2 regions of the Brevibacillus sp. HB1.1 genome follow, and region 2 is predicted to be linked to the other one. Evidence: riboswitches for the same ligand, from Rfam matches in the RefSeq annotation. Region 2 holds a riboswitch; the other holds the start of a gene.

Region 1 (15,491 bases), on a different contig from region 2:
AATCAAGCAATCCGACTTGGGGCATGTGCATATTGCACCGCATGCGCTCCGGTCAGCAGCAGTCTTTTCCATTATGACCCGCCTGAAAGAATCGAAAAAACAAGGGGCCGATCTACTGAAAAAGATGCGGCTGTATGACGGTGAATCGGTGGAAGGCTTCAAGGGAGCCGATCTGGAAGAACTGCGTAACGAGCATGCCGATGAAGGAATGTCCGGTATTGATCCGCGTTATGTCATCAACCGTATCTCCAGTGCACTGATCCGCCGCGACACTGAGTGCATCAATGCGCTTGATATTCTTCGGGCGCTTAAAGAAGGCTTTGACCAGCATCCATCTATCACCAAGGAGCAGCGGGAGAGGTATATGAACTTCATCTCTATCGCGCGCAAGGAATACGACGAGCTGGCGAAAAAAGAAGTGCAGAAGGCGTTTGTCTACAGCTACGAAGAGTCGGCAAAAACGCTCATGGATAACTATTTGGACAATGTGGAAGCTTATTGCAACATGAATAAAATCCGTGACCCCGTTACAGGTGAGGAGATGGATCCAGATGAGCGCCTGATGCGTTCCATCGAGGAGCAAATCGGCATCTCGGAAAATGCCAAGCGGGCCTTCCGCGAAGAAATTCTCATCCGTATCTCGGCCTATGCGCGTAAAGGGAAGCGTTTTGACTACAGCACGCATGATCGCCTGCGGGAAGCTATCGAGAAGAAGCTGTTTGCCGATCTAAAGGATGTCGTCAAAATTACGACCTCGAACAAAACGCCGGATGAGCATCAGCTCAAGAAGATTAATGAGGTCACCAAGCGTCTTATCGAAGAGCATCAATATTGCCCCGTTTGCGCAAATGAGCTGCTGCGCTATGTGGGTAGCCTGTTGAACAGATGACAGAACTTTGGCGACATGAGGAGCACGTCATATTCGGCGCAGATTGCGCCAGTTGCTAGGAGGAGACGGCATGAAAGATGAATCATCGTTCATTGTCTCCCGGGAAGACTGGTCGCTGCACCGCAAAGGGTACCAGGACCAAAATCGACACCAGGAAAAAGTGAAAGAAGCGATCAAAAAAAATCTGCCCGATCTCGTCAGCGAAGAAAACATCATCATGTCGAATGGTCGGGAAGTTATTAAGATCCCTATTCGCTCCCTGGATGAATACCGATTGCGTTTTAACTTCCAAAAGGGAAAACATGGCGGTCAAGGTAAAGGAAACAGTAAAGTAGGAGATGTCGTCGCCCGTGACGGCGATCCGGCGCAAGGGCCAGGAAAGGGTCAGGGAGCGGGTGATCAGCCAGGTGTAGACTACTACGAGGCTGAAATCAGCGTAGAAGAATTGCAGGAGATGCTTTTCGCCGAGCTGGAGCTGCCGAACCTTCAACAAAAAGACGAGGAACAAATCGTCGTGGAAGAGACTCGGTTCAATGATGTCCGGAAAAAAGGCTTGATGGGCAACATTGATAAAAAACGTACGCTGATTGCGGCCATCCGCCGAAATGCGCTGGCAGGCTACAGTGATATGGAGCTGGGGATCACCGATGATGACCTGCGCTTTAAGACGTGGGAAGAGATCATCAAGCCTCATTCCAATGCTGTCATTATTGCGATGATGGATACGTCGGGAAGTATGGGCGTGTTTGAAAAGTATATTGCCCGCAGCTTTTTCTTCTGGATGGTACGTTTTCTGCGCACCAAGTACGAAAAAGTCGAGATCGTCTTCATTGCCCATCATACGGATGCGAAAGAAGTAACGGAGGACACCTTTTTCTCGAAAGGGGAAAGTGGGGGGACGATCTGCTCCTCTGCCTACAAAAAGGCGTTGGAGATCATCGATAGCCGCTACCCAACATCGCAGTACAACATTTACCCGTTCCATTTTTCCGACGGCGACAACCTCACGTCTGACAATGAGCGCTGCGTAAAGCTGGTGAAAGAGCTCATGGAGAGATGCAACATGTTCGGCTATGGCGAAGTGAATCAGTATAATCGTCATTCAACCCTCATGTCAGCGTATCGCCACATCAAAGAGCCGAAATTCATGCATTGTGTCATTCGGGAAAAGGGCGAGGTATACAAGGCGTTGCGTACTTTCTTTGGCAAGAAGGAAGCTGTGAAGTAATCATAGTGGCAACCGGGCGAGAAATCGTCCGGTTGACTTATGTGAGGGGTGTTACTATGTATCCACAAAAGCATCGGATGCGCAACACGGGAGCCTTCACTTTCTTGGCATACTTTACATTGGGGGCAGGTGTACTGCTATTTTCAATCGGTTTATACAATGCAACAGGTCTTCAGCTGCACGAAAAGGGGTATTATATCGCATGTATGCTTCTGGTAGCAGTTGGATCGATTTTGACGCAAAAAGTAGTGAGAGATAATGCAGAGGATCGAACAATTATTGAGGAGCAGGAAAGAGAATTTAACTTGAAGGTATCGAAAGCGGAGAAAGAAACGCCGAAATAGCCCAGATGGTGTATGGTTTAGGCAAGGAAAATGTTAAAGTTGTTCATCATCGGGTATTCGCTCCATTTTGGTGGGGAGGAAACCAATGGATCGCAAAAAAACCGCCAGGCTCATGCCCTGACGGTCTTTCGAATGAGCGCTACAAACTCCTCTGCCTTTTCAATGTGTGGAGAGTGCCCCACATTTTCCATGACTATCTCCTGATAGGAACCGCCAGCGCGCTGATATTGTTCGAGCACGTCTCGAATTTGGGAGACCATCGGCTGCGGAGGATATTCGTCTTCCCCTGGCCATCCGGGGACATAGCCAAGCTTGCCTAGTGTACCGAAATCAGCAAGCGACTGATCCGAGATAATGGCATCATCCGCACCGCGAATCCATAAAATCGGACACTTCGGCTCCATCTGGACAATACCGGACAAATTTACGTATTTGGGAGAAATCGCATTCGTAATCCCTGTCGTCCCAGGAGCAACACCGGGCCAATCGTTTACGTATTCAAAGGCACCAGGGTAAAAGCCCTCTCCCGTTCTCGTAGAGATTATCGCGCTCACATAACGATCTTCCTGCTCTGGGCCAACCTGGAACGGGGGATTGAAATAAAGCTGATTCATGACATTGCGAGGACTGGAGGGAGATTCATTACTCATATCTTTGGCTGCTATCCTTTTGACCAGCTCGGAGTTGACAGCTCCTCCACCTGAGCCTGAGAAGCTGCTGTAGCACGGGGTGCCAACTATATCCTTGGTTCCACCAAAGCCGTAAGGAGACATGGGGGCGATTAGAATCAGGGAGCGTACTTCCTGCGGGTGATCGATGGCAAACTGCATCACGATCCCACCGCCCAACGACCAGCCGGCAAGATGGACGGGTGTTGGCAAGTCCAATGCCCGAATAAACGAGTGAAGGTCATCCGACCAGTCTCGCAAACCGCGTGTCGCATCGATGGGCAATGCTTCACTTGCTCCATAGCCACGCATATCAGGTGCGTACACACGGTACTGGTCACATAGAGCCGCTATGGTATCATCCCAGAACAAGTTGGCTGATGCATTGCCGTGAATGAGGAGGAGCGGTTCTCCTTCTAGTACGCCAGCTGTCAGATAAGAAACGAGCAGTCGATCGGTCTGAATCGTTTTTGTTTCGATTCGTGCATCCATCAATGATGTGCTCCTTTCATTGTATAAGATTATAAATATCAGAATATTTACATTATATATCCATTCGGTTACAAAATGAGAAAAGAAAACAACCGCCCGTGAAAGGCGGTTGCAGGAAGGTTACATATGGAGACCACGCATCTGTTGTTCGATTTTCTCAAAGCCGCCAGAAACCTTAACGACTTCGTCTTTTTGTTCAGAAACGAGAACAAGCACTTCTTCCAGGCTCTCTTTGTTCTTGTCGGTAATATCTGCGTTGACTTCAACTTTTGCGCCGACTTCTTGAATCATACTGTGAACATGGATAATGAACTCTTGCAGGTTTTTCGTTTTATCCGCAAAGTTTTGCATGTAGTTGTCTACATTGGTGAACATTTCTTGTACTTCAATGATGCCCTCGCTATTTTTCTCAAAAGAAGTCTGTGACTCAGAAATCATATCTGATACGAGCTTCATTTTTTCGCGAATGGTCATGAGCAGGTTCGAGATCGATTCAGAGGATAGCTTGGAGGATTCAGCCAGCTTGCGTACTTCATCTGCTACGACAGCAAATCCTCGGCCATGTTCGCCTGCGCGAGACGCTTCAATCGTGGCATTGAGTGCCAACAGATTGGTTTGTGCAGAAATCTCGGAAATGGTTTGAATGATTTTCCCAATCGATTCGGTTTCTTTATTGAGCTCTTGAATCAGCTGGTTCGTACCTTGGATATCCTTGATGAATCGTTCAAAGTCATTGCCGATGTTGCCGATGCGTTTGCCGCTCTCATTAGTGGCTTCTTTGGTCGATTCTACGTAATCATGCATCTCTGTAACAGAGCGGGTCATGTCCTCCACTTGCAGATTCGTCGAGCTCATTTCCCGACGCAGTTCGTCGGTATTGCTGGTCTGAACCGTAAAGGACTCCATAATGTCTTGCAGGGAAGCGACGGTTTCGACTGCGCGAATATTTACACCGTCCGTCACCTTGTTCAAATTCTCTTGATAGTCTTGCATAGAGGTGAGTGATTCATTGATCTGATCCAGAACACGTTGCAACGATTCCTTTGAGGCAATCGCTTCTTGTTTTTGTTGCTCACTTTCCTCTTGCAGCTTGTTATTGAATACAGCATGCATCATGCTCGTGACAGAGACGAAGCAGAAGGTAAGCAAGAAGTACATCAGATCAAGGTTGTTTGTCGAATGGAAAATCGTTTCTCTCTGTGTCAGGAAGTAGTAAGAGACAATACCCAATGTCGATACAATCGTCAAAATATTGATGAGTCGGTCTTGATAAATCCCCATGACTGCTACAAAGAACATAATGGTCATGATATTGATCATATGCGGGTCCAGTCCAACTACGATGAACATAAAAATTCCGATTACCGCGAAGTTGAAAAACTTCATGAAGGGCGCTGCTTTTTCACGGAACCTCGGGCGATTAGAGATGTAAGTAAAAGGTGCCAGTACGCCATACAAAATACCCAGTATCGTGAAAACGAATGTGTACGATACGCCTAGAAAAAGGTTTAAGACCTGAACTACCGTAATAATACTTGCGAATACGATTACGACCCAATTGTTTCTTCTTCTCAATAGATCAATGTTATCCATGTTATCCATGTTACCCACCTACCTCGACTTTTACTTGGTTGGATGACGACGAATTGTACCAGGAATATTTCGGATCGTGCTTATTGTCATAGACATCTTTTAGATGGAAGAGGGTCGGAATGGCATCGGCCCCTTTGTAAAAGACGATATCTTTGGTCTGAGTCGCCTTTACTTGATACTTCTTATTAATGAACGTAAAAAAAGTTGGATCTGCTACCCCGATTGCGTGGGTATAACCGTGCTTTTCAGCGTAATCTATCATTAAGCAAATTCCTTTTTGCCCTAGTTGTCCACGGTATTTCGGCAAAACAGCGAGACTGTCTACCTCCATTACTTTCATATCTTCTGTAACAACATCCTGAAAAAGTGATTTCATATAAGCACTTGATTTGGAAAAGGGCGTCATTTCAAATGTTCCACCTGCTTCACCATCTTCGGCAAGTAAGAGGAACTGAGCCGAGCCTTCTTTCGCATGCTCCATCTCGAAGCCCATGCTTGTCCATACTGTTTCTTTGATTTCATGAAATTGTGCTAACTCTTGTACGGTTTCTACTTGTTTGTACATAACTTCTCCACTCCATCATTTTCTCTGATTGAACCATGTTGTGTATGTTTGACGTCACTAAAGTTATGTTTTTCCATCCGATACGATAATGAAAGTGCTTTCATCCTCCTTTCAAAAATGTAAACACAAAAAAAGGCCGTTCCATCGAAATGGAACAACCGAAGCTACCAACATCGAATAAATGGTCTCAAGATGATGGCAACCCGGCTATCATGGTCAAAGACTGTAGACCCGTGGTTTTGCGTCGCCACCTTTCGATGACTTTGCCTTTTGCATTTTTTAGCAAAAATTGTAAAGATGTGTCGAATTTTGCTAGACATAATCATGCAAAATATAAGCCAAAAGATATATTCTTGTCAAGTTTTGGTAGGGAAAATAAACTAATTGTTCATAAAGCATAGACGTAGAAAAAACCAGTTGTGTGATCAACTGGTTTTTCGTTATATAAGCGTTAGGTTAGGGTACGCAGAATGTCTAAAACTTCACTAGGCTCCATGCGTTTTTTGTAATCAGGATCTAAGCCTGCTGAACGGATTACGCCCTGGTTGTCGAGGATATAAGTAGCAGGTATGGGGAGTGTCCATGAATCTTCGCTATTAAAACGATGGAGATCAATATCCAATGATCGGTAGGTATCATGTGAAAAATCAGGCAGTCTGAATCTGAGTTTATATTTTTCTGCTACTTGGTTATTGGTATCGCATAACACGGGAAAGCTCAGACCGTTTTTCTCTTGCATAGTAAGAGAGTGTGCAGGAGATTGTGGACTAATGGCAAACAATTGGGCACCCAGAGAGGTTATCGTATCGATCTGTTTTTGGTATGCTTGCAGCTCCAAATTGCAGTAGGGGCACCATGATCCACGGAAAAATGTAAGGACGACGGGACCTTTTCCGATTTTTTCCGACAAGGTAATGGTCTTGCCAGTGTGATCGTTCAACGAGAAATCAGGTGCAATCGAACCAATCGGCAAGCCCTTTGCGTGTCCAGAGGTCCGCAGCTCCTCGATTGATTTTGTAAATGCATCTGTTACTTCACGAGTGAGGAGGTCTGCTATTTGAATGGTTGTAAAATCTAGCTCTTCGCGCAGGCTCTGAAAATGTGGTTTATCCATATGTTGTTCCCCTCTTTTTCGAAAGAATAGTAAAAGCCATAGCTTTACGATATCTTTCTTTTGGAGGGGAAGATGTAACCTGGATTACATTCTCTTCAAAATTTCGTCCCGATGAATGGAAATGGATTTAAAGCCTGTTTGAATTAGTTCTTCTCTTACTAAAGCACGTAATGCTACCGTCACAGCTTCCCTGGATGCCCCGACAAAATGGGCGAGTTCTTGATGGGAAAGAGGTAAGTCAATTTGTTGAAATGCCGAACTGTTAGGAGTGCCAAATTGATCGGCAAGCCTTACTAATGTGGAAATAATGCGATCTTGTAAAGGGAGAAGAGCAAGATTTTCGGCTGCCTGGCTGATCGAAACCATTCTATCGCTAATGATCTTCATGATCTTCATCATCAGTTGCGGATGTTCGATTATGTAGCTCTCAAATTTTGCTTTGCTCATTTTACAAATGAGGCAGTCTTCGATGGCTTCTATATACATCTCCCGTGTACCTAATGAGAGGAGATCCACTTCTCCAAACACATTGCCTTCCCCGAGGATGTCGAATGTGAACTGCCGCCCATCCCGATTTACTTTATATAAACGTACTTTCCCCTGTTTGATAAAGTAAAAGCTCTCTGAAAAAGTTTCTGGTGTTTGAATGCACGTATTTTTGGGAAAAGGGGATAAGGAGGTTAATTGATCGATTAAGCGCAAACTTTCCTCGGATAATGAATTTAACAAATAAAATTGAGATAAATAGGTGATTTGGTTCATCATTTCTGTTCGGTTTGGGTCTTCAGAATCGTTCTTTTCGCTTTGGTGACAATTCTTTTCGTTTCCTTTGTATCAGAGATTCTTAACCAATCGTCACAAAGCTGCGTCACCCAGTCAGGTTGTGATTTACTCGCATCGTTCAACCAATTCCCAACAGAATCTTGAACATATTTGGATGGATCTGACTTCACTGGCGTAAGCAAGGGCAGACAGCGAGCAGGCTCATTTTTCAATGTGTCAATATGCTTGCACCAGACCCCTCGAGGGCGTGTAGCTTCTACCGCAAAGCGGCGAATATTTTCGTCAGTATCAAGTACCCATTCGCTCAGGAGGTGAATGGAATGGTTCAGATCATGCACGAGAGAATCTCGAATTGCCATCCATGCGATCTCTCTCACTCCAAAATGATGATCTGCCGAGAGTTTTCTTATTTGCCTTAGCTTTTCTTCGAGCGATAAGCTGTTGTCCAAACCAATGATATAGGCACTCCAGCAACGTACACTGTCTGACTTGTGGGTGGCCAACGATAGGAAAACGGGAGACGTAGCTGTGGGTTCACCCGATTTGTGTAAGATCGCAAGTAGTTCTTGGCCAATCAGACGGATAGCTTTCATTCCGCTCGTAGATCCCGTTTCTTCTAATTGATAAACAAGTTGAGAGATATGTGTGTCTAATTGAACATGAGGAAGAACGCTTTGTACCAGATGAATATGATCAACAGCCTGCCATTCAGTCAAATTGACACTTTCTAATTCTCCAGCATGAAGGAGTGCTAAAACATTGTCAGGGATGAGCGAGGCTTTACTTGCTCCTTTTCTCGTGTGTACCGAATCCGGCATTTTCAACAAACCCCTTTTCACAGAAATGGTATACATTCAAAACGGAATAGCTGCAACAAAAGTATACCTAAAAAATCACCCATAACAAAAATTTTCCAACCATCCGATAACTAGAAGGAATAGGAGGGGATTTTATGAAGGAAGTAAAAGTGATTCAATTTTACTTTTCCGGAGGCGGTGAAACGATTAGCGTTGAAACGACGGAACCGGAAGAGATCATTCAAATGGTCGCTAATCAAGACGGTGGATGGCTACAGTACGATGATGTTGTTATCAACGTCAGAAATGTTTCGTATATCAAAGTACGCAGTCAGGCGTAAGGATAGGAAAAGCGCGTCAAGCTCTTCAGGAAAAAGCTCTCCTTTAAATGAGGAGGGTTTTTTCGTGTTGGAGGTAACGCCGCTGGTTATCCTAATTAATAGAAGAAAAAGGAGGGTGACAAGATGACGCTGGAAGAAGTCATGCAGAAGCTCGAAGCGATGCGGACAGAGCAGACGAAAAAAACGTTATTGCGGCATGGAGCAAAAGAGCCTTTGTTTGGCGTGCGAGTCGGCGATATGAAAAAGCTGGTCAAGGAGGTCAAGCGTGATCAGCAACTCGTCCAGGCGCTGTACGATACGGGAAACTACGACGCCATGTACTTGGCCGGATTGACGGTTGACCCAAAGAGCATGACAAAAGAGCGGTTGCAGACTTGGGTCAAGGAAGCGTCTTGGTACGCGCCCGCCGAATATACGGTTGCGAGTGTAGCGGCTGAGAGTCATTTTGCCATGGAGTTGGCACGAGAATGGATCGAGTCAAAGGAAGAGATGGTAGCCACATGTGGGTGGAATACGTATTCGAACTACTTGTCGATTGCTCCCGATGAACAGCTACATAAAGAAGAAATCAAACGGCTCCTCATGAGAGTGAAGGAGACGATTCATCAGGAACAAAATCGCGTACGGTACACCATGAATCAATTCGTTATTTCAGTAGGGGCGTATGTACCGGAACTTCATCAGGAAGCGTTGGAAGTGGCTGCAGCGATTGGCAAAGTACATGTGGACGTCGGACAGACAGCGTGCAAGGTTCCGTTGGCTACGGAGTATATCAAAAAGATAGAGGAACGAGGGAGTGTCGGAAAAAAGAAAAAGACATGCATCTGCTAGTCGGGCATTTTACTCATTCATTTGGCGTATATTTCTAAGGTGCTTTTGTTTGCTAAAGTATCGACTATTCCTTGCTAATGTGCTATCATGATACCTTGTTAACGTATTACCACTTTATCAGAGTAAAATATAGAGTAGGGAAACGAGGGGGATCATCACGATGAAGAAAATAGCATGGATGTCTTTGTTGTTGAGTGCGATGGTTTCATTGGTAGTGGGCTGTTCCAGCGCAAAAACTGGCGCTGACGCGAACAAGCTGATTATCGGAATTGATGATAAGTTTGCACCAATGGGATTCCGGGATGAAAAAAATGAGCTAGTCGGTTTTGATATTGATTATGCGCGTGCAGCCGGCGAAAAAATGGGAAAACAAGTCGAGTTTCAACCAATCGATTGGAGTGCAAAAGAGTCTGAACTAAATAGCGGTCGTATCGACTTGATCTGGAATGGATATACGATTACAGATGAGAGAAAAGAGAAGGTTCTCTTTACCAAGCCTTATCTGAAAAACGCGCAAGTAGTGGTCACGATGGCAAATAGCAACTGGACCAAGCTGTCAGACTTGGCCGGTAAAGCAATTGGTTTGCAAAAGCTGTCTTCCGCATCTGACGCTGTCAATGCAAGTGACATGAAAAATCAGGTCAAATCAATTACAGAGTATCCTGATAATGTACTGGCATTGAGCGATATGAAGATTGGCCGCGTGGAAGCAGTTGTCATCGACCAGATTGTAGCCGATTACTACATGGCAAAAGAACCTGGAACCTTTAAGCTGTTGGAAGAATCACTTGCACCTGAGGAGTATGGAGTGGGCGTCAAAAAAGGGAACGAGGCGTTATTGAACGAACTGCAAAAAGCCTTGGATACCATGAATCAGGATGGAACAGCAACTAAAATATCAGAAAAATGGTTTGGCGAAAATCGCGTGTTGAAATAAACGGAAGATACGATGGCTTCGCCGAATGATTGGCGAAGCCACGCTTTATTATAAGGATTAGGAGCATACCAGATGAGCTTAGACTATATTATCTCCATTACCGTGCCCATGCTAGAAGGGGCGCAGATGACGGTGTTGCTGTTCTTCATCGCCATCCTGGCATCGATCCCATTGGGATTTCTCATTACCTTAATGGCGAATAGCAGCAGCAGAGGTCTGTCTTGGTTCGCGCACACCTATGTGTATGTCATGCGTGGAACGCCTTTATTATTACAGCTATTGTTTTTTGTCTTTGGTCTCCCACTCTTGCCAGTGATCGGAGAATACTTGGTTATGGATCGATTCGTAGCTGCATGCCTCGGCTTCGTGCTGAACTACGCAGCGTATTTCGCGGAGATTTTCCGTGGAGGACTATTGTCGATCGACAAAGGACAGTACGAGGCGGCGCAGGTACTCGGCTTTAGCAAATGGCAGACGACCAACAAGATTATTTTGCCGCAAATGTTTCGCGTGGCTTTGCCTGCCGTCGCAAATGAATCCATTACTCTCGTAAAGGATACAGCGCTGCTCTATGCGGTTGCCGTCCCAGAATTGCTTCACTTTGCACAAACGGCTGTGAATCGCGACTTTACCATCGTTCCGTTTTTTATTGCCGGAATCATTTATTTGTTGATGACGCTATTGTTGACGTTATTCTTTAAGTGGCTGGAAAAAAGGTTCAAATTCGAATAAAGGGCTGGCGCAATATGGATATCATTCAAGTATCGAATCTAAAGAAATCGTTTGGCAATCAGGAAGTTTTGCGAGATGTCTCGTTTTCGGTGAAAAAGAACGAAGTCGTGGCGGTCATTGGACCGTCTGGCTCCGGCAAAAGCACAATGCTACGTAGCTTGGTCAATCTGGAGCAGGTGAATGGTGGCAGCATTCGGGTGCAGGATGATTATTTGGTGAAGGACGGCGTTTACGCCAGTAACCAGGAAATCAAGCAGATCACCTCGAGAATGGGCATGGTATTTCAGCATTTTAATCTGTTTCCTCATTTGACGGTGAAGGAGAATCTTGAGATCGCACCTAGAGTGGTCAAAGGGGAGGCGGCGGAGGACATCCAGCGCATGAGTGCAGAGCTCTTGGAAAAGGTCGGCTTGTCTGATAAGGCAGGCGCATACCCAGCAAGGCTCTCAGGCGGACAGAAGCAGCGTGTGGCGATCGCCAGAGCATTGATGATGAATCCGCAAATCTTGTTGTTTGACGAGCCTACGTCTGCGCTCGATCCAGAACTGACAGGTGAGGTCCTGCAAGTCATCAAGCAGCTTGCCCAAGAGCATATGACGATGATGGTTGTGACGCATGAGATGGGATTCGCGCGCGAGGTGGCGAACCAAATCATGTTTATGGACAACGGGGAATTCGTAGAGTCGGGGACACCTGAGCAATTGTTTACAAACGCTAAATTTGAGCGGACCAAATCATTTTTGCATCGCGCATTAAAATAGAGAAGATCAACAACAAATGCCCTCAGTGTCGAGAAGACAGACTGAGGGCATTTTGTATAGACAGGCTACATCACCTGATAGTTCAAGTACCGTTGGCTGATGAACGAATGAAAATGATCGCTGAACGAGTCAGCATTTAAAAACGCATTGTAAGCGTAAGGAGTGACCCGACAGTAAACGACCTCGCGTCCATCGTGAAAACGGATGTAGAGGTGGTTTGTAACCAGATCGTAGCGAGCAGCTTTGATCAATTTCGAATCCAGTTCCTTGTAGGTAATTTCTTGGGGTTGATTCTGACGTGGCAGAAATTGGCGAAAAAGAGATCTCAATGTACGTGCAAACTCCTTTATCTAAAAATCGGCTTATCTATTTCTACGAGTCTTCATTTTACGCAAAAATTTGGATTCGGAATACAAAAATAGCACACCAATTGCAAAATAGGCTAAGAGAACTGCGTTCAGAACGATCGATGAAAAGTCGGCAAGCATGTAAGTGCCTCCTGTTAGAGAGAATGAAGTCACGAATTGAAAGGAACCTGCTCCATAAAAGGGAAGATCTTCTTTTTGGTTCATTCTATGGGCCTATTATCTAGTTGTGTTTTGAAAAGAATGATCATCCAAAAGTACGTAGACTCATGAAAATCCTTGTCGAATATAGTCTATATTACCTATTTTATTATTGTCAATAATTACATAGAACTAAATGAATTATCCGCAAATTTCCTTGATCAACTACCTTGTATCACGAGGTATAGTGTGGTAATCTCTAGGCATGTCACAGGGAGGAGATGCTTTTGTGAACAAAGAGTTGTTGAAAGGAAGCATCGATCTATTGCTACTCTCGCTGATCGCACAGAAAGATCAGTACGGCTATGAGTTGGCCAAGAAGATTCGCGATAAAAGCGATGAGCTGTATGAAATCGGTGAAGGCACACTATATCCTGCCCTAAAGCGATTGGAGACGCAAAAGGCAGTGGAGTCTTACTGGGGGGAAGCCAATGAGGGCGGACGCCGTAAATATTATCGGATCACCAAGACAGGCCAGGGACTTCTTCAAGACAAGATGAAGGATTGGCAGAGCTTGAGCAGACTCATTACGCTCGTCAATGAGGGAAGTGAGTAAGCGAATGAAGCTGGAAGAATACGCAGAGCGGGTTGTCAATCGTTTGCCGTGTTCCAAATGGGAAAAGCAGGATGTCAAGGATGAGCTGATGGATCATTTAAGGAGCATGAAGTGTGAGCTGGTCGAAGAAGGCTACGAGGAACAGCAAGCCGTCTCTCTGACCATTCAACGATTTGGACCTACGGGGGCAATCAGCCGGGAACTGTCTGAATCGATGCCGCTCATTGATAAATACTTCCGCAAATGGTTCATGACGTTGTTTTTCTTGTATGTAGCGATCTCCAGCTATCTCTTGTTATTGTCGCCTGATCGCTTCCGGCGCAGAGCTTTTACAGTGGAATGGAAGCAGAGGATGATCGAGTACGGCGTCCCGCAATATACGCATCTTTTTCAAAATACGAAGCCATTTCAAACCTTGGTGGATTACGTCTTCCATTATGATCATTACAGCTTCGGTACGGTGATGTATAACTTGATAGGGAATATCCTTATTTTTTTGCCGCTGGGATTGTTTTTGCCGCTGTTATTCTTGTCCTTTCAAAACATGCATCGCGTGTTTTTTCTCACATTGTCTGCCAGTCTTATCATTGAAGCGTTGCAGCTTTTGCTTGCATTAGGAAGCTTTGATGTCGATGATCTACTGCTGAATGTAATCGGGGGACTGATTGGTTATGGCATGTTTCGATTAGGAGCAGCTATGATACACAGGCGAAGGAAAAGTATTCGCTTCGATGATGATTTGTCCGCTACACCCTCGTAAAAAGCAACATAAGTCGAAGAAGACTCATGGACCGAGGTCGCCGGGTTGTAAGGTGACCTTGGACAAGGTTTTCGATGACTTTTTATGCATATGTACATCGTAATACGATATACATAGTTATTCGATCTAGGAGGATTTCATGAAAAGAAAAGCGATTTTACTCATCGTGTTCGCCCTCATGCTCCAAGTAGTAATTGGTTGTGAGAGCAACCATGCTAACGGGCAAGTGCAGGCGAAGCAACACGCAGATTTTACTTTTGATGTGAAGCCGGAGACCTTCGAAGTATTTGTCGAGAAAGACGGAGTCAAGGAAAGCGCTTCTGAGCCTATGCCAGCCCGTAAGGTAGCGAATGTACAAAAAGGTGAGCAAGAGATTACCTGGAGCTACCCAGACGATAAGCTGGATGTCTCGCTTCAAAAGAAAGAAGATCATTTGCAAATCACCCTGACCTCGACAGGGACAGAGAGCTTTTCCTGGCCTACTGTGAAAGGACCTAGCTATATGCTGCCTTTGGGGGAAGGAAAGTGGATTCCTGCCGACGACAGAGAGTGGCAGTCCTTTTTCAAAGAGGAGAGTCTTACTTTCGCGGAGTCATTCTCGATGCGCTTTTTTGCTGTCAATAAGAACAAGTACGCGCTCATGTACGTGGTGGACAACTTGTTTAACAGTACAGTCGATTTTGCAGTCGATCCGACGATTTCCTTCACGTTCTCGCATGAGTTCCCGACGATTCATTCAGACAAGACCTACGGATTCCGCTTGTATGTAACAGACAATGATCCAGTCAGCATTGCAGGCGTGTACAAGGATTATATAAAGGAAAAGGGAGAGCTGCTGACTCTTGCTGAAAAAGCGAAAGCGAACTCGGATGTGGAAAAGCTGTACGGAGCTCCTCATTTTTATTTGTGGAACAAGAGCTTCCTGACTGCTGAGGATGTAAAATGGCGTGTATTGAAAACCAAACTGGACGCGAATTTCATCGGATGGATGGAGCAGTTCTTGCAAAGCAGCGAGGATGGAAAAGAGAGCATCCAGCAATTCCGCGAGATTCAAAAACAGGATTACGTTGCGGACTACCAGAAGAGAGCGATTATCAGCGGGTTCAACTATGCATTGCGCTCGCGTGAGTTTTACAATCCGAAGTTATTTACGAGCGTCGATGAGAAGACAAAAGAACTCATCGGAAAAGGGATCGACAAGCTGACGGAAGCACAGCTGTACGACTTGAACAAACAACTGCTGAAAAGTGTATTGCAGGATGCCGTTCCACCGATAGAAAAGTGGGGCAATGCGGATTCTACTGATCTGCTCAAGGACATGAAAGCAGCCGGAATTACGAATGCATGGATCGGCTTGCCGGACTGGACAGCCGCATACATGAAGCCAGCATTCATTCAACAGGCGAATGATACAGGCTATTTGATCGCTAGCTACGACTCGTACCATTCCATTCATAAGGAAGAAAATCAGGATTGGAATACGGCCATTTTCAAGGATAAGAGCTTGTATGAGAATGCGACAATCACGAAGAAA
Region 2 (15,491 bases):
TCATGTGCGCTTTTTTCTGACGGTCTGTGTTGCGCGTAACGCCTCCGACAGCAATATCGAATTTATTTGCCAAGAGATCGTTCATCAGTGTTGGCCAAGATGTTTGGACAAAACGCGCCTCTACTCCCAGGCTTTTTGCGAATTCTTTCATCGCATCGATATCGTAACCTTCGAATTCGTTCGTTTTTGGATTCAAATATGTAAATGGTTTGTAGTCACCTGGAGTACCTACGAGGATATAGCCTCTCGCAATGATTTCGTCCAAACGAGACTCAAACTTCTTCGTTTGCGGTTTTTTAGCAGCTTCAGCAGCTACGGTTGGCACAGGCTTAACCGCCGTTGCGGCAAAAGCACCTGTTCCACCTGTCATGAGCATAGTTGCAGCGAGTGTGCTCGCCAAGATTGTTTTTGTAAATTTTTTCATCTGGTTTCTCCTCCTGTTAAACGGTATGAATTTAGTTATCAGAAACAAACTCCATCATCCCCTATTGGCATCCCCCCTTTCAAAGAAGAGGACTTACAACCTGTCGAGCCGCCTCTTACACAGTAAACCTACCAATTCCTTGCTGTAATTCTTCTGCCACTGCGTTCAAACGCTCGACAGACTGGCCAATTTCCTGGATGGCTTGAAGTTGCTCTTCGGTCGCCCTTGCCACTGTTTGCGCGTCGAGTGAAGCATGTTTTGCAATGTTATGCATTTCATCTACAGAAGCACTCACCTGTTGGGAGCCCGCTGACATTTGCTCAGATGCTGCGGATACTTCCAAAATGTGCGCAGCAACGTTACGGGAAGATTCCAAAATATGCCCGAAGATTTCGCGAACCTCTTCGACCAGTTGAATACCTTGCTGAGCGTTTTGGTTGCCCGCGGTCATGACTTCTACCGCGTGACGAGTATCCTGCTGGATTTCTCCGATCAGCATTGCGATTTTGGATGCGGATTCTTCGGATTGATTCGCCAGTTTTTTCACCTCTCCGGCAACCACGGCAAACCCACGTCCATGCTCGCCGGCACGTGCTGCCTCAATCGAAGCGTTCAAGGCAAGCAAATTGATTTGCGAGGTTAACTGACTGATCGTATCGAGAATGCCTTCGATTTCTTTGGAACGATTGTTGAGCTGCTCGATGGCTACTGTCGCCTTCGATGTTCCCTCGCCAATGCTTCCCATCTGGCGAACTGCCTGCTCTACCACAGCAGTTCCTTGCTCTGCCTGCTCTGTTGCTACCTGGGCAGCCTCTGAAACATGTGCAGACGTCTCCGCGATTTTCACGATGCCTGCTGCCATGTCATTCATTGACAACGCGACATCCTGCGAGCTGGTGGCCTGCGCCTCTGCTCCTTCAGAAATCTGTGCAATAGACAAACCGATTTGGTTGATGTTTTCCGTCGCTTGTTTAATACCTTCAGATACTTCCTGACTAAAACGCTGTACTTGATCAGACGACAGAGATACGTCTTCGATCAAATTTTTCAAGTGCGATACCGTCTGGTTAAAGTCACGTGACAGAACTGCAATCTCGTCTTTTCCCTCAACCGTTACTGTCTCTTTCAAGTTCCCCTGCGCCACTACATTTACTGCGTGATTCAGACGCTCAATTGGTTTCACCATGCGTACAGCCAAGAAATAAACGAGGACAACCCCAATCGCCAACACGATGAGGGAAATCACCATCAATCGGACTGACAATTGATCGACAGGCGCATGCAGCTCCGCTACGGGTGCAGTGATGTATAGGCCCCAGTTCAAACTGGTAGGAGCATAGGAAGCAAATCGCTCTACATTCTCGTATTTGTATTGGGCGATTCCATGATTCCCTTGTTTGATATCTTCAAAAGCTGTCTGAAGCTCAAGAATACCCATGTCGAGAATCGATTCCTTCAGAATGTACTCGCTTTTCGGATGATAAATAAATGTTCCTGTTTTGCTTACTAAAAAGGCGTAACCAGCTTGGCCAAATTTCTCTTCGGACACCTTTTTTTGGATTTCATTGATAGGAATAGTAGAACCGATATAACCGTATTGACGATTGTCCTTCATCAATGGAACGACAAGAGTCACGATGTTATTCCCTGTTCGCTTTGAAATGACTGGCTCGGAGACAACAACCTTCCCTTCCCCTTTGCTGGCTTCCTTAATATGCGGACGATCCGAGATGTCAGTCACTTCTCCCTTGAAATTGATTACTTTCTTACCGCTTAAGTCATGCGAAAAGAAGAACGTCTCAAACTCGGGATTTTCCTTTTGAGCTTCTTGAATAAGTTTCAGGTCCTGTTCGACATTTTGATCAGCCGACATCAGCCCTCCCACCGCATCTACAATACTAATTTTTTCTTGAAAGAAACCATCGATACGTATCGAGAGATTGCTAGCTGACAACTCAGCTTCTTTGTCCAAACTGTCTGCCAAAAGATTGGAAGCACTCCAATAGCTTGCACCGCAAACCGTACCCAAACTAATAACCAACAGCAGGCACAAAACGATAATTAGCTTATTCTTCAAACTATTTTTCATACCGATTCACTTCTCCCTTCTGTTTTTTCAACAAAAAAAAGACTGCCCACCGACAGCCCATCATGACTACGGTATGGCAACCCGGCTGTCCTAGCTGCGAAAGTCATTTGACTTTCGTCCTTAGACCCGTGGCTTTGCGTCCCTGCCTTTCAACAGGTTTGCCTTTGTCATTCCTTGTTGTTTTTTCAGTTAAAGTCCACTTTTTTTCAATCTCACCTTTCATTTCCCATAACTTTTCGCTAATAAACCTCAAAATGGAAAAAAAGCTGACAACCTTTTACAGTTGTCAGCTTTTTGTCAAACTTTTTGATTAGCTTAATCCGATCACTTGCCCATCCTCGTCTACATATAACGATTCCGCAGCCGGCTTTTTCGGGAGGCCTGGCATTGTAACCAAGCTTCCGGTCAATGCGACGATAAAACCAGCTCCTGCTGATATGCGCACTTCGCTCACTTGGATTGTGAAGTCAACAGGTGCCCCCAATAGATCAGCGCGGTCCGTAAAGGAGTACGGTGTTTTCGCCATGCACACAGGCAGATGGGACATGCCCATTTCTTCTACCTTTTGCATTGTTTTCAATGCCAGCGGCGAAAAGACAACCCCTGATCCACGGTATACTTCTTTCACGACAGTCTCAATCTTGTCTTTAATGCTGAGGTCTTCCTCATACAAGAATCGGAAGGACGAAGGTCGCTCTGCTGCACGCGTCACTTTTTCAGCCAGCTCGACACCGCCAGCTCCTCCTTCTGCCCATACTTTGGAGAGTGCTGCTTCAGCTCCGGCGGCTTGGCATAGCGCAATGACGGCATCAATCTCTGCTTGGGTATCTGTCGCAAAATGATTGATGGCCACCACTGCTGGCACACCGAACTTCTGGAGGTTTTCCAGATGGCGCTTGACGTTTTCGAAGCCTTTTTCCAGAGCAGACAAGTTCTCCACTGCCAGGTCAGGTACTTTTACCCCGCCGTTGAATTTCAAGGAGCGAACCGTAATGACCACGACAGCAGCCGATGGAGTCAGGCCTGCTTTTCTGCACTTGATGTCAAAAAACTTCTCCGCTCCCAGATCAGCACCAAAGCCCGCCTCTGTTACGACGTAATCCGCCAGCTTCAAGGCCATCTTGGTTCCGATCACGCTGCTACACCCATGCGCGATATTTGCAAAAGGTCCGCCGTGAATAATGACCGGAGTTCCCTCGATTGTCTGTACGAGATTGGGCTTAATCGCTTCCTTCAAGAGAACGCACATCGCATCGACCGCGTTGATTTCTTCTGCCCGTACAGGCTGATCATCGAAATCGTAGCCAATAATGATATGGTTCAACCGTTCGCGCAAGTCTGCCAGATTCTCACTCAAGCATAAAATCGCCATGATTTCTGACGCGGTCGTAATCATGAAGCCATCCTCACGCGTCATCCCATTGCCGTCACCCAGACCAACAACGATGTTACGCAATGCGCGGTCGTTCATGTCCATTGCCCGTTTCCATACGATTTTCTTTGGATTGAGCCCGCGCGGATTGCCATGGAAAATATGATTGTCGATCATCGCTGCCAACAAGTTATGTGCAGCTGTAATCGCATGAATGTCCCCTGTAAAATGCAGGTTAATTTCATCAGCCGGGAGAATTTGTGCTTGGCCACTTCCCGTTGCGCCTCCTTTGATCCCCATGCAAGGACCCAAGGACGGCTCGCGAAGCGCTGCCATTGTTTTCTTCCCGAGATAATTTAATGATTGTGACAGACCAATCGTCGTGAGCGTCTTCCCTGCTCCCGCCGGATTTGGGTTCATCGCTGTAACAAGAATCAGTTTGCCATCAGGGCGATCCTTCACTTGTTCCCATAGTTCATCTGATAGTTTGGCCTTATACTTTCCGTATAGCTCCAAATGCTGTTCTTCGATACCTGCACTCTTGGCAATTTCAACAATAGACTTCATACTTGCCTCCCTGCCACACCAGAATGTAATGCACCAGTTACCAATCTTCTACATTCTGCATTTTTCCTTTTTCTCCTCTCCTCTTCGACACATTACGCAAAAGAAAAAGCCCACATTCCGACAAACGTTCAGAATGCAGGCTCTCTGTTATTTCCCGAAAATTTTTCCCGGATTCAAAATACCGTTCGGGTCCATCACTTGTTTCATAGCTTGCATGACGTCCAGTGCTTCTCCGTGTTCCTTGCGCTGGTATTTGATTTTCCCGACACCCACACCATGTTCTCCGGTGCAGGCTCCTAGAATAAAAAAAGCGAGAAACCAATTTATGGAATCTAACGTCATACAGTTAATGACAGGATAGCCACTAGGATGTCCTGAAAAATGGGGGATGAATTTGAAAAAGCTTATAACTCTTTTGATCATTTTAGGTGTACTAACTGGATGCGAAGCCAACGAAACGAATTTGAATGAATTGCCGAAAGAACAATCCCAAGCGGAGAGTGTCTCCCCGTTATTATTAGAATCTTTATCTAAATCACTGAATAAGCAAAAGCAGGACATCAAAATGGAGGATTTATTCAATATCGAAGAACTCACATTAGATATAGATAATGTTCCTCTGGAACAAAGAGATGCACCGATTGATTTATCTGTCCTATCTAAAATGAAAAACCTTAAAACGCTATCTTTGAATAGAATCAATGTTAAAGATTATCTATTTCTAAAGGATTTAAGTGAACTAGAATATCTTTCAATCGCTGGTTTTCAGGAAGCTCAGTTACCTGTTTTAAATAACAGTAAACTAATAAGCCTCTCACTGAATGAGGGAGATTTATCAGATTTGAAAATGCTTGAGAATAGTAAATCTCTTCAGCACTTAACCATTCGAAATAATAAAATAACAGCTTTATCATCAATTAAACTACCCCATCTTACTTTCTTAGATGTATCAAATAATCCTATTAATTCGATGAATTTTGTAAAAGAACTACCGAATTTGGAACGTTTACAAATGATGAATGCTCCCATCACAGACATTACATCTATACAGTCTGTAACTAAATTAAATTATTTAGATATAAGAGGCACAAAGGTAACTTCTATAAAACCGTTACTCAGTCTTGATGAATTATCAATTCTGCTAGTTGATCGAAAAAGCATTAGCGACTTAGCTTTGCTGAAAAAAGAAATCAAAGTCGCTGAAAATGGCAATGAAATTAATGATGGAAATTAAGTTTTAAAAAGAGGCTGCCGAGGAAGTCGGCAGCCTCAACCTCTCTTAGACAAGGGAGGTTTCTTTATTTCGTGTAATAGTTGTAGTATTCAAATTCGCCACGTTGATCGATTACATCTTGAAGGTTTTTATTCTTTGAATTACCAGGATCATGAACGAGGAACATAGATGGTGTAATCAGCTCGAATCTCGGGAAGCCATCTACAACTTCTATAAGACCCGAAAATCCTCTGATTGCAACTGTATGATTAGGAACACGTACCATAAGCGGAATATCTTTGTTAATCACACAATCCATCATATCCTTTTTCAACTTTTCGAAGGTTCCGGTGAATTTCCCGCTGTATTTGTGACCATATTTTTTTTGTGCTACAGCCCAATCAAATGGACAATCAGCTCTTCCATTCACTGCTTTTAGCTGTTGCTGCAAGATCTCGGGATCGACTTTATTACCATAGAAAGCGAAAATCATAGCGGCGGATGTAATTACACACCCTTCAACTCTCATCGTATTACCGCAAGAAGTGTAGTTAGAACTCCATTTTTCATCAGCTTGACTCCAATACTGCATATCAAATACTTTTGAATATTGCTTAACTGCCATTTCATTTCCCCCTAATTTTTTGTAAGCAACTATGAATTTGAGTGTCATTGTTGCTTTCATCAATAAAGGAGAAAAATAGAGACCAAATACAACCAGTCTTTGAAAATTATTATAGAGCGGTGTACATGAAAAAGATCTAGTTAGACTTGCTCTAACTGGATATGCGAAATGTCATGAAGAAACCCTATCTGAGACTATCTTTTTCTGAAGAACTTCCAAATACTTTCGCTTATATTTATTTACCCCTTGTTGTGAAATGCCTAATTGCTGTGAACTCTATTATTAATTCATCATTCATAATTTTCACCGTCCCAACATACTAGGTAAATACAACAGGGAAAAAGCAACTATATTTCCATAAAAAATTACATTTTTAATCTCATTCTGGAAAAACGAGGAACGATAGTACGATTGATTGACCTGATTTTTTTGATTTGTGTTATAGAAGCCATCACTTTTCCAACTTATGGATTATATAAATTATGGTAAATTTGGCGTATGGTGGTTATGCATTTGGGTTCATCTTCTCTTCAATAACATAGATGGAATCATTGGAGGTTTAGAAATGAAAAAGAGATTAGTTCTGAGCATGTTTATCCTAATGGCTTTAGGAATGGTAGCTTGTTCTAATGACAGTAACGTAAAAACGTCTCAAGCTGAGATTGAAAAGTTACAAGCTGAAATAGCCCAATTAAAAAACACAAATAAAGAACTTGAAGCCTCTTTGGTTAAGGAAAAACAAAAAAACGAAACTAACGCTCAAATCTACCAAATTCGAGATATCGTTGATCTACAGATAAGAGAAATGTTTCGAGCCATGATGAAAGGTGAGACTGAAAAAGTTAAACAATTTATTTCCAAAGAAGCTGCTGTAGAAGGAAAGCAATTTGTTTATAAAGCGAATAACGAGGTTATAAGTATTCCGTTCGTAACCGAAGGAAGCACTTTTCGTCAAAGGTCATTCGATATATATAAGGATGGACGCTTTATTACAAATTACGAAGTTTGGATAAACGATGAGACGTACTCTGGAACGCTGGAACTAATGTTCACAAAAGAAGATAAAGAATGGAAACTGAGTAGCCTGCAAGGGGATAGATAAATAATTTTTTTGAATTGAAGTTTTTGGTCGACCCAGGTCATGGCGGTTCAGACGTTGGAGCAATCGGCACTTTGAATGGCGAAGATGTTTACGAGAAAGACTTAGCCCTGTTGTTTGGACAGGCTGTTGCTGAGACCCTCGAAGATTTCGGCGCAACGGTTTACTTGACGCGGGATGATGATAGCAAGGTATCAATTGATGATCGCTGGAAACTGGGACAACAGAAAGATGTGGATGGTGTCATTAGCGTTCACTTTAATTCAGCAGGTTCCACAGCTAAGGGAACAGAATCCATCTATGCTGGAAACCGTTCGCAAGACAAAGGCTTTGCGCAAACCATTCAGCGAGAAGTGGTCAATTCCCTTGGTACACGAGACAGGGGAGTACTTAAAGATTCGGATACACCACGTGGATCACTAGGTGTTCTCCGTTATCCTTCTGGCGGTAACTACCCACGAGCACTGATTGAGGTTGAGTTCATTACTAATGAATCAGCCTTGGAAGACCTCGGTCCAACGTTGGATGAAGCAGCTGAAGATTTTGCTCGTGGTGTCCGTCGTGCAATGCTTGATTATTTCCAATAAAAGCAGCCAATTGATGTTTTGAAAAAGCCCTCAGATTTGAGGGTTTTTTTCGCATAAGAATAAGTATCATCATGCTCCCTGAGCCGCCTACAGGGGCTTCTCAAGGCTTCCTAGGCTCTTCCTTCTTCTCTGCGTTAGGGGGCAGAGGGAAACCTTTTTATGGAAATACACGTCTTATATTTGTCTTCATAATCACGCGTTTATTAAAAGAGGAGTTGATCGATTGTGCACACGATAAAATTTAGGGTGTATCTTTCTTTACTCACGTTGCTTTGTTTATCTCTCTTTGGATGCAATGAGAGAGTCATAGATCATCCAAATGGTTATGTTACATTTGTCGAAGAGAATCCTACGAATCTATTTGAAGATCAGTCCAATTTAGCTGAAATTCGTAGTCCAAAAAACTTTTCAGTCATTGAAGACAAAGTAATGACTATCCATTTTTATGGAGTGCCTGATTACTCCTACAACGTAACAGTACAAGACGATCTGAGTAATATATTGTTTCAGGAAGAAATAAAACCACAGGGTAAAATATTCCAATACATGAGAGAAATCACACTAGAAAAAATTCCCTCAACCTTGCATGGGAAAGTAATTGTATCTGCTAGGGTATCTTCTGAGGAAGCTAAAAATGCCTGGCATACAGAGCATGAAATAGCCTTTAAAACTAATAGTAACGACTGGCTAACCATAGATACCCCTGTTCCCTATACGAACATGCTGGTTGGTGAAGAGTTAGAAATTTCGGGAAGAGTGGGACATCCTGATACATTATCTTATTCTGTGAACGATGGTGTCCAAGATCTGATAACGGGTACGATCAAAGTAAATCAAGATGGAACTTTCCAAACTCGCATTCCGATAAATCAGTTACCTACTAATCACCTAAGTAAAGCTACATTGGCAATAGAAGATGCACAGAAAAATTTTGTCCTTCTTGATTTCTTTATTCGAGAAAAGCCATGAGGTTTGAAAAGGACTGTTTATTAAAAAGAGAAGCCCCTGGGGAGATCCTCCAGGGGCTTCTCTGATGCTATATTCTTTCTAGCATTTTTTATTCAAAATAATCTCGGATACCACGGTAGATACCGCCGGCCATGTCAATTTTGTTGTCGTAGTCAGCAATAAACGCATCGTCATCTGGATTGGACATGAAACCCAATTCAAGCAATGTTGCCGGCATATCAGTATCCCGCAGTACTTGGAAGTTGTCCTTTCTAATTCCTGTACTTCCCCATGTATCGAGGCCGGTATAATCTACGATTCTTGGAAGAATAGCTTCCGCTAGTGCTTTATCCTCGGATTTATAATAGTGTGCCGAGAGACCATTAGCGCTTGTATTGGTGCTACTGTTATGGTGGAGGGAAACAAAGATATCAGCGCCCCATTTATTTGCCATTTTGGCACGTTCATCTAAGCAAACTGGATCATCCGTTGTACGGCTCATCTTAACATTTGCACCAGCCTCTTCCAGGTACTCTACCAGGACTTCAGCGATTGAAAGGGCAGAACTTTTTTCATTTCCAGATTTTTTGCCAGAAGTACCTACAGCGTAAGTGCCACAACGATTTTTACCTTCAGAAGCTGTACCACCATGACCTGGATCAACGAAAATCTTTTTTCCACGCAAGCTCATATTTATTTCCCCTATCTAAATGTAATAAGCGACTTTGTTTGACCGGTCAATTTGTCGCTTTCATACATAAAGGAAAAAAACGAGGCCCTTTTACAACCAATGCCAAAAAAAATTTCTAATGTGATACGAAAACGTGATGAAATGACGTTTTATTATGTTTCTTAAGTAATCCATCCGAAAAAAGATGGAATATTTTATGAAAATCAGTTGTTTTTTACCTTCTTTTTTACCTATAAGGTAGGACGGTGAAAAGCATGAACGATGAGTTATTAATAGAGAAGTGTAGAGGAGTTTTAAGAAGGATCGCTTGGCGATTGCAGTATCAAGCAAAGAAGATTTCCACCCGAGAGCTTCCGATCATAGAAAATGCCTGTGGGCAGAATCAAATGTCTTCTGTAGATGCTAAGTTGCATGTAGAAGAAATGTTGAATTCCCTTCCAGCTAAAGCAAGATTCATTATTGAGCAAGTAGTGATTCATGGCGTTCCAGAAGAAATAGTCGCACAGCATTTGGGTATATCTCAACAAGGAGTAAATAAATGCAAAAGGAAATATTTAGCGTTAATTCGGAAAAAATTAGAATCTGACTCGGCAAGAAGTTAAGTCGTAGGCCCTCCATAATGGTCTTACGCCTGTCAAGCAGACAGAACTAAAAAAGCCTAAGCAGCCAGTGTGATTCGGTATTCTACCTGCGCCTTTAGATAATCCCTTTCTTCCTCCACGGTAGCAAACTTGGTTCTTGGACGCCCAATAAAAGGGTTGTCATCAGAGTGATTTTTCCCTCGTTGATCCCCACCCCCTTCGCCACTGTTCATCTTTCTGACCCACTGCTTAACTTAGGTATTGCCAGGTATTCCCAATTCCTTCGCTATCGTTTGAATGTTTGACCTTTTTTAGCCATGATAAAATCCCCTCCAAGTAGAGTGTACCACCCACCGTTAGTGGGGCGGGCTTTTAACACTACCTACTCAAAGGGGATATTACCAATTCCGACAAACGTTCAGAATGCAGGCTCTCTGTTATTTCCCGAAAATTTTTCCCGGATTCAAAATACCGTTCGGGTCCATCACTTGTCTCATAGCTTGCATGACATCCAGTGCTTCTCCGTGTTCCTTGCGCTGGTATTTGATTTTTCCCACACCCACACCATGTTCTCCGGTGCAGGTTCCTCCTCGACTCAATGCGTATTCCACCAGATGGGCATTTACTTCCTCAGCACGCGCCACTTCTTCGGGGTCATTCAGGTCGATCATCAGGATCGCGTGATAGTTCCCATCCCCGACATGCCCTGCAATCGCTCCATCCAGCCCAGCGCGATCAATGGTTTGCCGTGCGTCCACAACTGCTCCTGCGAGCTCGGAAATCGGCAAGCAAACATCTGTCACCATCAGCTTTTTCCCAGGTGATTTGTGCAGGAAGGCATACGCCAGGTTATGACGAGCATCCCAGAGCTGTGTCCGCGCCTTCGAATCTGTCTCAAAAAGAAACTGCGTGCAGCCATGTCCATCGGCGATGTTCTGCGCAAAGTCGATATCATACGCGAGCCCTTGTTCACTGCCATGGAACTCGATAAACAGCGTCGGTGCTTCCGGGTAGCTCGTTTCTTTGTACAGATTCACTTGTTGGATAGAACGTTCATCAACCAGCTCGATTCGCGCTACTTGAATACCCGCTCCGAGAATATCCACAACGGTATCGACGGCATCCTGAACAGAAGGGAAGCTGGCGCGCGCCGCCGTTGTCGCCTCAGGGATACCGTAGACACGCAAGGTCAGCTCTGTGAATACACCGAGCGTTCCCTCCGACCCGACAAACAGCCCCGTAAGATGGTAGCCTGAGGAGGATTTTGCTGTCATACTCCCTGTACGGATCATGCGTCCATCCGCCGTCACCACTTCCAGATCGCGCACTTGATCACGCATCACGCCATAGCGGACAGAGGTTGTTCCACTGGCGTTTGTAGCCGCCATCCCACCCAAAGTCGCGTCCGCTCCAGGATCGACGGAGAAAAACAATCCGTGCTTTTTCAATTCTTTATTGAGCTGGGTACGCGTCACACCGGGCTGGACTCTTACGAGGAAATCCTTCGGTCGCACCTCCAGCACTTCGTTCATCAAGGAAAAATCCATACTAATACCGCCCGCATAAGGAATCGCGTGGCCTTCCAGACTGGTCCCCATGCCAAACGGCGTTACCGCAATGCGCTTTTCGTTGGCCAGCTTCATGACGTGACTGACTTCCTCTGCCGTCTGCGGAAACACGACCACTTCCGGAAGATGCGGGGTATGGTACGATTCATCATGGCTGTGGTGCTCCAGTACTGTGGGGTTGGTCGATACTCGTTCTTCCCCCAGCAGTCCCACTAACGCTTGCTTGTAATCCACGTTGGTTCCCCCTCCGTTACTTGCTCAAGTTAACAAGGAATAAGCTGATTTCAGGAATGTAAGTGATGAGCATCAAGTCGACGATCATGATGACCAAAAACGGGATCACCGCTCGCTCAATCTCCGTATTCTGGAGCTTCGCAATATTTCCTGCTACCAACAAATTGATCCCAACCGGTGGAGTCAGCATACCAATCGCAGAGTTGACGACCATGATCACCCCGAATAGCACCGGATCAATGCCCAAAGAATTCGTGATCGGCAGCAGGATCGGTGTCAGGAGAATGATCGTAACCGCCGTTTCCATAAACGTCCCCAAAATGAGCAGCAAGATGTTAATAATGAGCAACGTGATGATCGTACTATCGGTAATCCCCAGCATGAATTGTGCAATTTCCTGCGGGATGTTTTCCCTCGTCATCAGGTAGCCAAATGCATTGGCGGTAGCGATAATCAGCATGATGACCGCTGTCATGCTGGCAGAGCCCGCGAATATTTCCCCTAAGTCCTTCCACTTGATCTCCCGGTAGACGAAAAGACCGACGACCAGACCGTAAATCACGGCTACCACTGCCGCTTCTGTCGGAGTAAAGATAGCTCCGTATATACCACCAAGAATAATGATCGGCATGAGTATCGCCAAAATGGCGTCCTTGAATGCCTCCCATATCTCTTTGGGCGTATGCTTCTCTCCGCCACCCCAGCCGTTTTTCTTACTGATCCAATACGAGTACAGGATCAACGAAATCGCTACGAGAATGCCCGGCCCGATCCCGGCAATAAACAAGTCGCTAATCGAAGCACTCGCTGCTACCCCATATAAAACCATCGGCACACTCGGAGGGATCATGACACCGATCGTTCCACCTGTTGCATGCAAGGCCGCAGAAAACCGGACATCATACCCTTTTTTGACCATGTGCGGGATCAAAATTCCCCCTACTGCTGCTGTTGTCGCGGCAGAAGAACCCGATATCGCTGCAAAAAAGGTACACCCCATAACCGCCACGATTGCCAATCCTCCAGGCAGATTTCCGACAATCGTATTCGCAAAACGAATCAGCCTAGCCGAGATTCCGCCTGTTTCCATCAATTTTCCTGCCAAGAGGAAGAACGGGATCGCCATCAGCGGGAAGGAATCTGTCCCGTTGAACATTTTTTGAATGACAACCAGAAGAGGGATGTTTCCCTCCAGCATAAACACGACAACGACAGATAACCCCAGTGCCACCCCAATCGGTACGTTCAGGATCAGGAGCACCAACAGTGTTACAAACAAAATCGTACCCACAATCTGGTCACTCCTTCCCGGTAATGTCTTTCCATGTCACATGGATCACGTTCATGATGAGTAAGGCACCGCTGATCGGAATCACCATGTATACATACCCCATGGGAACGAGCAGAGTGGGTGAGGTTTGTGTCATGCTTCTCGCAGATAACAAGTAGCCTTGCTGAACCATGACGAGAAAGAAGACGAGACTACACAAAGCGGCAATAACCAGCACCACCTTGTTCATGCGAGGAGACAAGTACTTTTGAATGTATTCCGTACCGATGTGTGCTTTGATCGACATCGCGTATGCTGAGCCTAGAAACGTAATCCAGATTAGCAAATACCGAGCCACTTCTTCCGTCCAGGCCAAGGGCTGGTCGAGCAAAAAACGGAATAGCACCTGCAGGAAGACAGCGATCACCATAATAGCTAGAAGGGCAATGATGAAAAAACGAAGGATGCTGTTTATTTTGGAAACAAGGTTGCCCACACACAATCTCCTTTCGCAGGAAAAAGGGGAGAAAAGCCAGACTGGCTCGTCTCCCTTCTGCCGTTTATTTTGTATTTACAATTTGATCCACCAGCTCTTTGCCAAACTGCCCGGAAAATTTGTCGTAGACAGGCTTCATCGCATCGCGGAAAGCTTGCTTATCAACGTCCTCGGTAATGACTACACCTTTTGCTTTAATATTGGAAATGGCCTCTTCTTCCATCTTGATCATCAACTCGCGCTCATACTGACCCGCTTTTTTGGCTTCCTCTGCAAGAAGTTGCTGGACATCTGCCGGGAGCTTATCCCATACAGGCTTGCTGAACAAGATCATCGCCGCGGAGTACACATGTCCGGTCAAGGCCATTTGTGTTTGTTTGGATTCATATAGCTTGTAGGTCTGTGCGACAATCGCCGGATTTTCCTGGGCATCGACGACTCCTTGTTGCAGTGCCGTCAGTGCCTCTGTCCAAGCCATTGGGGTCGGCTTCGCTCCCAATGCTTCGAATGCAGCCAGATGGATCGGGTTTTCCTGCGTGCGTATCTTCAACCCTGCCACATCCTCTGGCTTCTTGATCACCTTCGAGCCGTTTGTAATATGGCGGAAGCCGTTTTCAGCCCAAGCCAGCCCGACCAGATTGGCGTTTTCCAAATCCTTGAGGATGTCCTGCCCGACTTGTCCGTCGAGTACCTTGTACGCCTGCTCACGGCTATCAAACAAGAATGGGAGATCCAACACACCCAGCTTCGGATGGAAGTTCATCACGGGCGCAGTCGAGGTAATCGACATATCCGCCGTTCCAAAGGTCAGCGCCTCTGTCAATTCACGCTCCGCTCCTAGCTGGCTCAGCGGATACACCTCGATTTTCACTTTTCCGTTCGATCGCTTGTCGACATCCTCGGCCATTTTTTTCAATGCCAAATGGTATGGATGATCCTCCGTCAGTGAATGCCCTGCTTTGAACACATAGCTTTGGCCGTCACTTTTCGGTGCTTCTGTCCCCCCGGCTTGTCTCGCAGGCGGGGCAGTCTGTTGACCGCCTCCTCCTCCACATGCCGCCAGAAATAAAGACACAGACATGATGCTCGCTAGCACGAAGCTCCCCTTCTTCCGAAACATGCGATAGTACCCCCTGTTGATTCTTTTGTTTTTTAAATAATATGAAAATTTAGTTCATTTTACTAGATCCCTCTTCCACCGTCTACATTCATGACCTCGCCCGTGACAATTTTGGATAGATCAGAAGCCAAATAGAGGGCCGCCTGCGCGATATCCTCTGGCTGAATCAACATGCCCAATGGAACACTGCTGATGAAAATATCTTTTTTCCCGGACTCTACCTCCGCTTCATCTCCATTGATAAACTTACCGAGCATCGGCGTCTCTGCCGGACCTGGATTGATGACATTGACCCGGATTTGAAAAGGAGCGAGCTCAATCGCCAGTGCCTTGCTCAACATGATAGCGGCCCCCTTGGACGCGCAATACGCATTCAGCCCCGGACGGGCGCGAATCCCGGCAATCGAAGCGATATTGATGATGATGCCTTTCCCCTTCTCCTTCATGTGGGGAACCGCATGCCTTGTCGTCAAAAAGATCGACTTCGTGTTCACAGACATGATGCGATCCCACTGCTCCAAAGTCAGCTCCTCAATGGGGGTAAACGCTTGGGGAACACCCGCGCAGTTGACCAGGACATCAATCGATCCGTACACTTCGAGCGTTT

Evidence for each region. A riboswitch is a leader RNA that binds a small molecule or an ion and turns the genes downstream of it on or off. The one in region 2 is predicted to bind cyclic di-GMP.
Region 1: another riboswitch for cyclic di-GMP. It lies ahead of HPY27_RS14750 (GNAT family N-acetyltransferase); the one in region 2 lies ahead of HPY27_RS14205 (methyl-accepting chemotaxis protein).

Annotation. Positions count from the first base shown of each region.
Region 1 is NZ_JABMIV010000005.1:10,750-26,240, forward strand. Features, by position in the region: gene HPY27_RS14725 (PrkA family serine protein kinase) at 1-889, shown strand, start outside; gene yhbH (sporulation protein YhbH) at 960-2,117, shown strand; gene HPY27_RS14735 (YiaA/YiaB family inner membrane protein) at 2,174-2,461, shown strand; gene HPY27_RS14740 (alpha/beta hydrolase) at 2,572-3,621, opposite strand; gene HPY27_RS14745 (methyl-accepting chemotaxis protein) at 3,742-5,232, opposite strand; gene HPY27_RS14750 (GNAT family N-acetyltransferase) at 5,225-5,779, opposite strand; cyclic di-GMP riboswitch class I at 5,974-6,057, opposite strand; gene HPY27_RS14755 (peroxiredoxin-like family protein) at 6,231-6,893, opposite strand; gene HPY27_RS14760 (Crp/Fnr family transcriptional regulator) at 6,978-7,655, opposite strand; gene HPY27_RS14765 (DNA alkylation repair protein) at 7,655-8,494, opposite strand; gene HPY27_RS14770 (hypothetical protein) at 8,629-8,814, shown strand; gene HPY27_RS14775 (DNA alkylation repair protein) at 8,938-9,645, shown strand; gene HPY27_RS14780 (amino acid ABC transporter substrate-binding protein) at 9,806-10,582, shown strand; gene HPY27_RS14785 (amino acid ABC transporter permease) at 10,655-11,314, shown strand; gene HPY27_RS14790 (amino acid ABC transporter ATP-binding protein) at 11,329-12,075, shown strand; gene HPY27_RS14795 (KTSC domain-containing protein) at 12,141-12,404, opposite strand; gene HPY27_RS14800 (PadR family transcriptional regulator) at 12,871-13,197, shown strand; gene HPY27_RS14805 (VanZ family protein) at 13,190-13,957, shown strand; gene HPY27_RS14810 (glycoside hydrolase) at 14,097-15,491, shown strand, end outside.
Region 2 is NZ_JABMIV010000004.1:359,638-375,128, forward strand. Features, by position in the region: gene HPY27_RS14200 (transporter substrate-binding domain-containing protein) at 1-424, opposite strand, end outside; gene HPY27_RS14205 (methyl-accepting chemotaxis protein) at 540-2,513, opposite strand; cyclic di-GMP riboswitch class I at 2,586-2,686, opposite strand; gene HPY27_RS14210 (formate--tetrahydrofolate ligase) at 2,824-4,452, opposite strand; partial or broken gene HPY27_RS14215 (FAD-binding oxidoreductase) at 4,600-4,749, opposite strand; gene HPY27_RS14220 (leucine-rich repeat domain-containing protein) at 4,847-5,686, shown strand; gene HPY27_RS14225 (C39 family peptidase) at 5,751-6,290, opposite strand; gene HPY27_RS14230 (hypothetical protein) at 6,856-7,392, shown strand; gene HPY27_RS14235 (N-acetylmuramoyl-L-alanine amidase family protein) at 7,416-7,976, shown strand; gene HPY27_RS14240 (hypothetical protein) at 8,202-8,945, shown strand; gene HPY27_RS14245 (N-acetylmuramoyl-L-alanine amidase family protein) at 9,034-9,615, opposite strand; gene HPY27_RS14250 (hypothetical protein) at 9,870-10,217, shown strand; gene HPY27_RS14255 (FAD-binding oxidoreductase) at 10,634-11,998, opposite strand; gene HPY27_RS14260 (TRAP transporter large permease) at 12,015-13,289, opposite strand; gene HPY27_RS14265 (TRAP transporter small permease) at 13,297-13,764, opposite strand; gene HPY27_RS14270 (TRAP transporter substrate-binding protein) at 13,829-14,884, opposite strand; gene HPY27_RS14275 (SDR family oxidoreductase) at 14,947-15,491, opposite strand, start outside.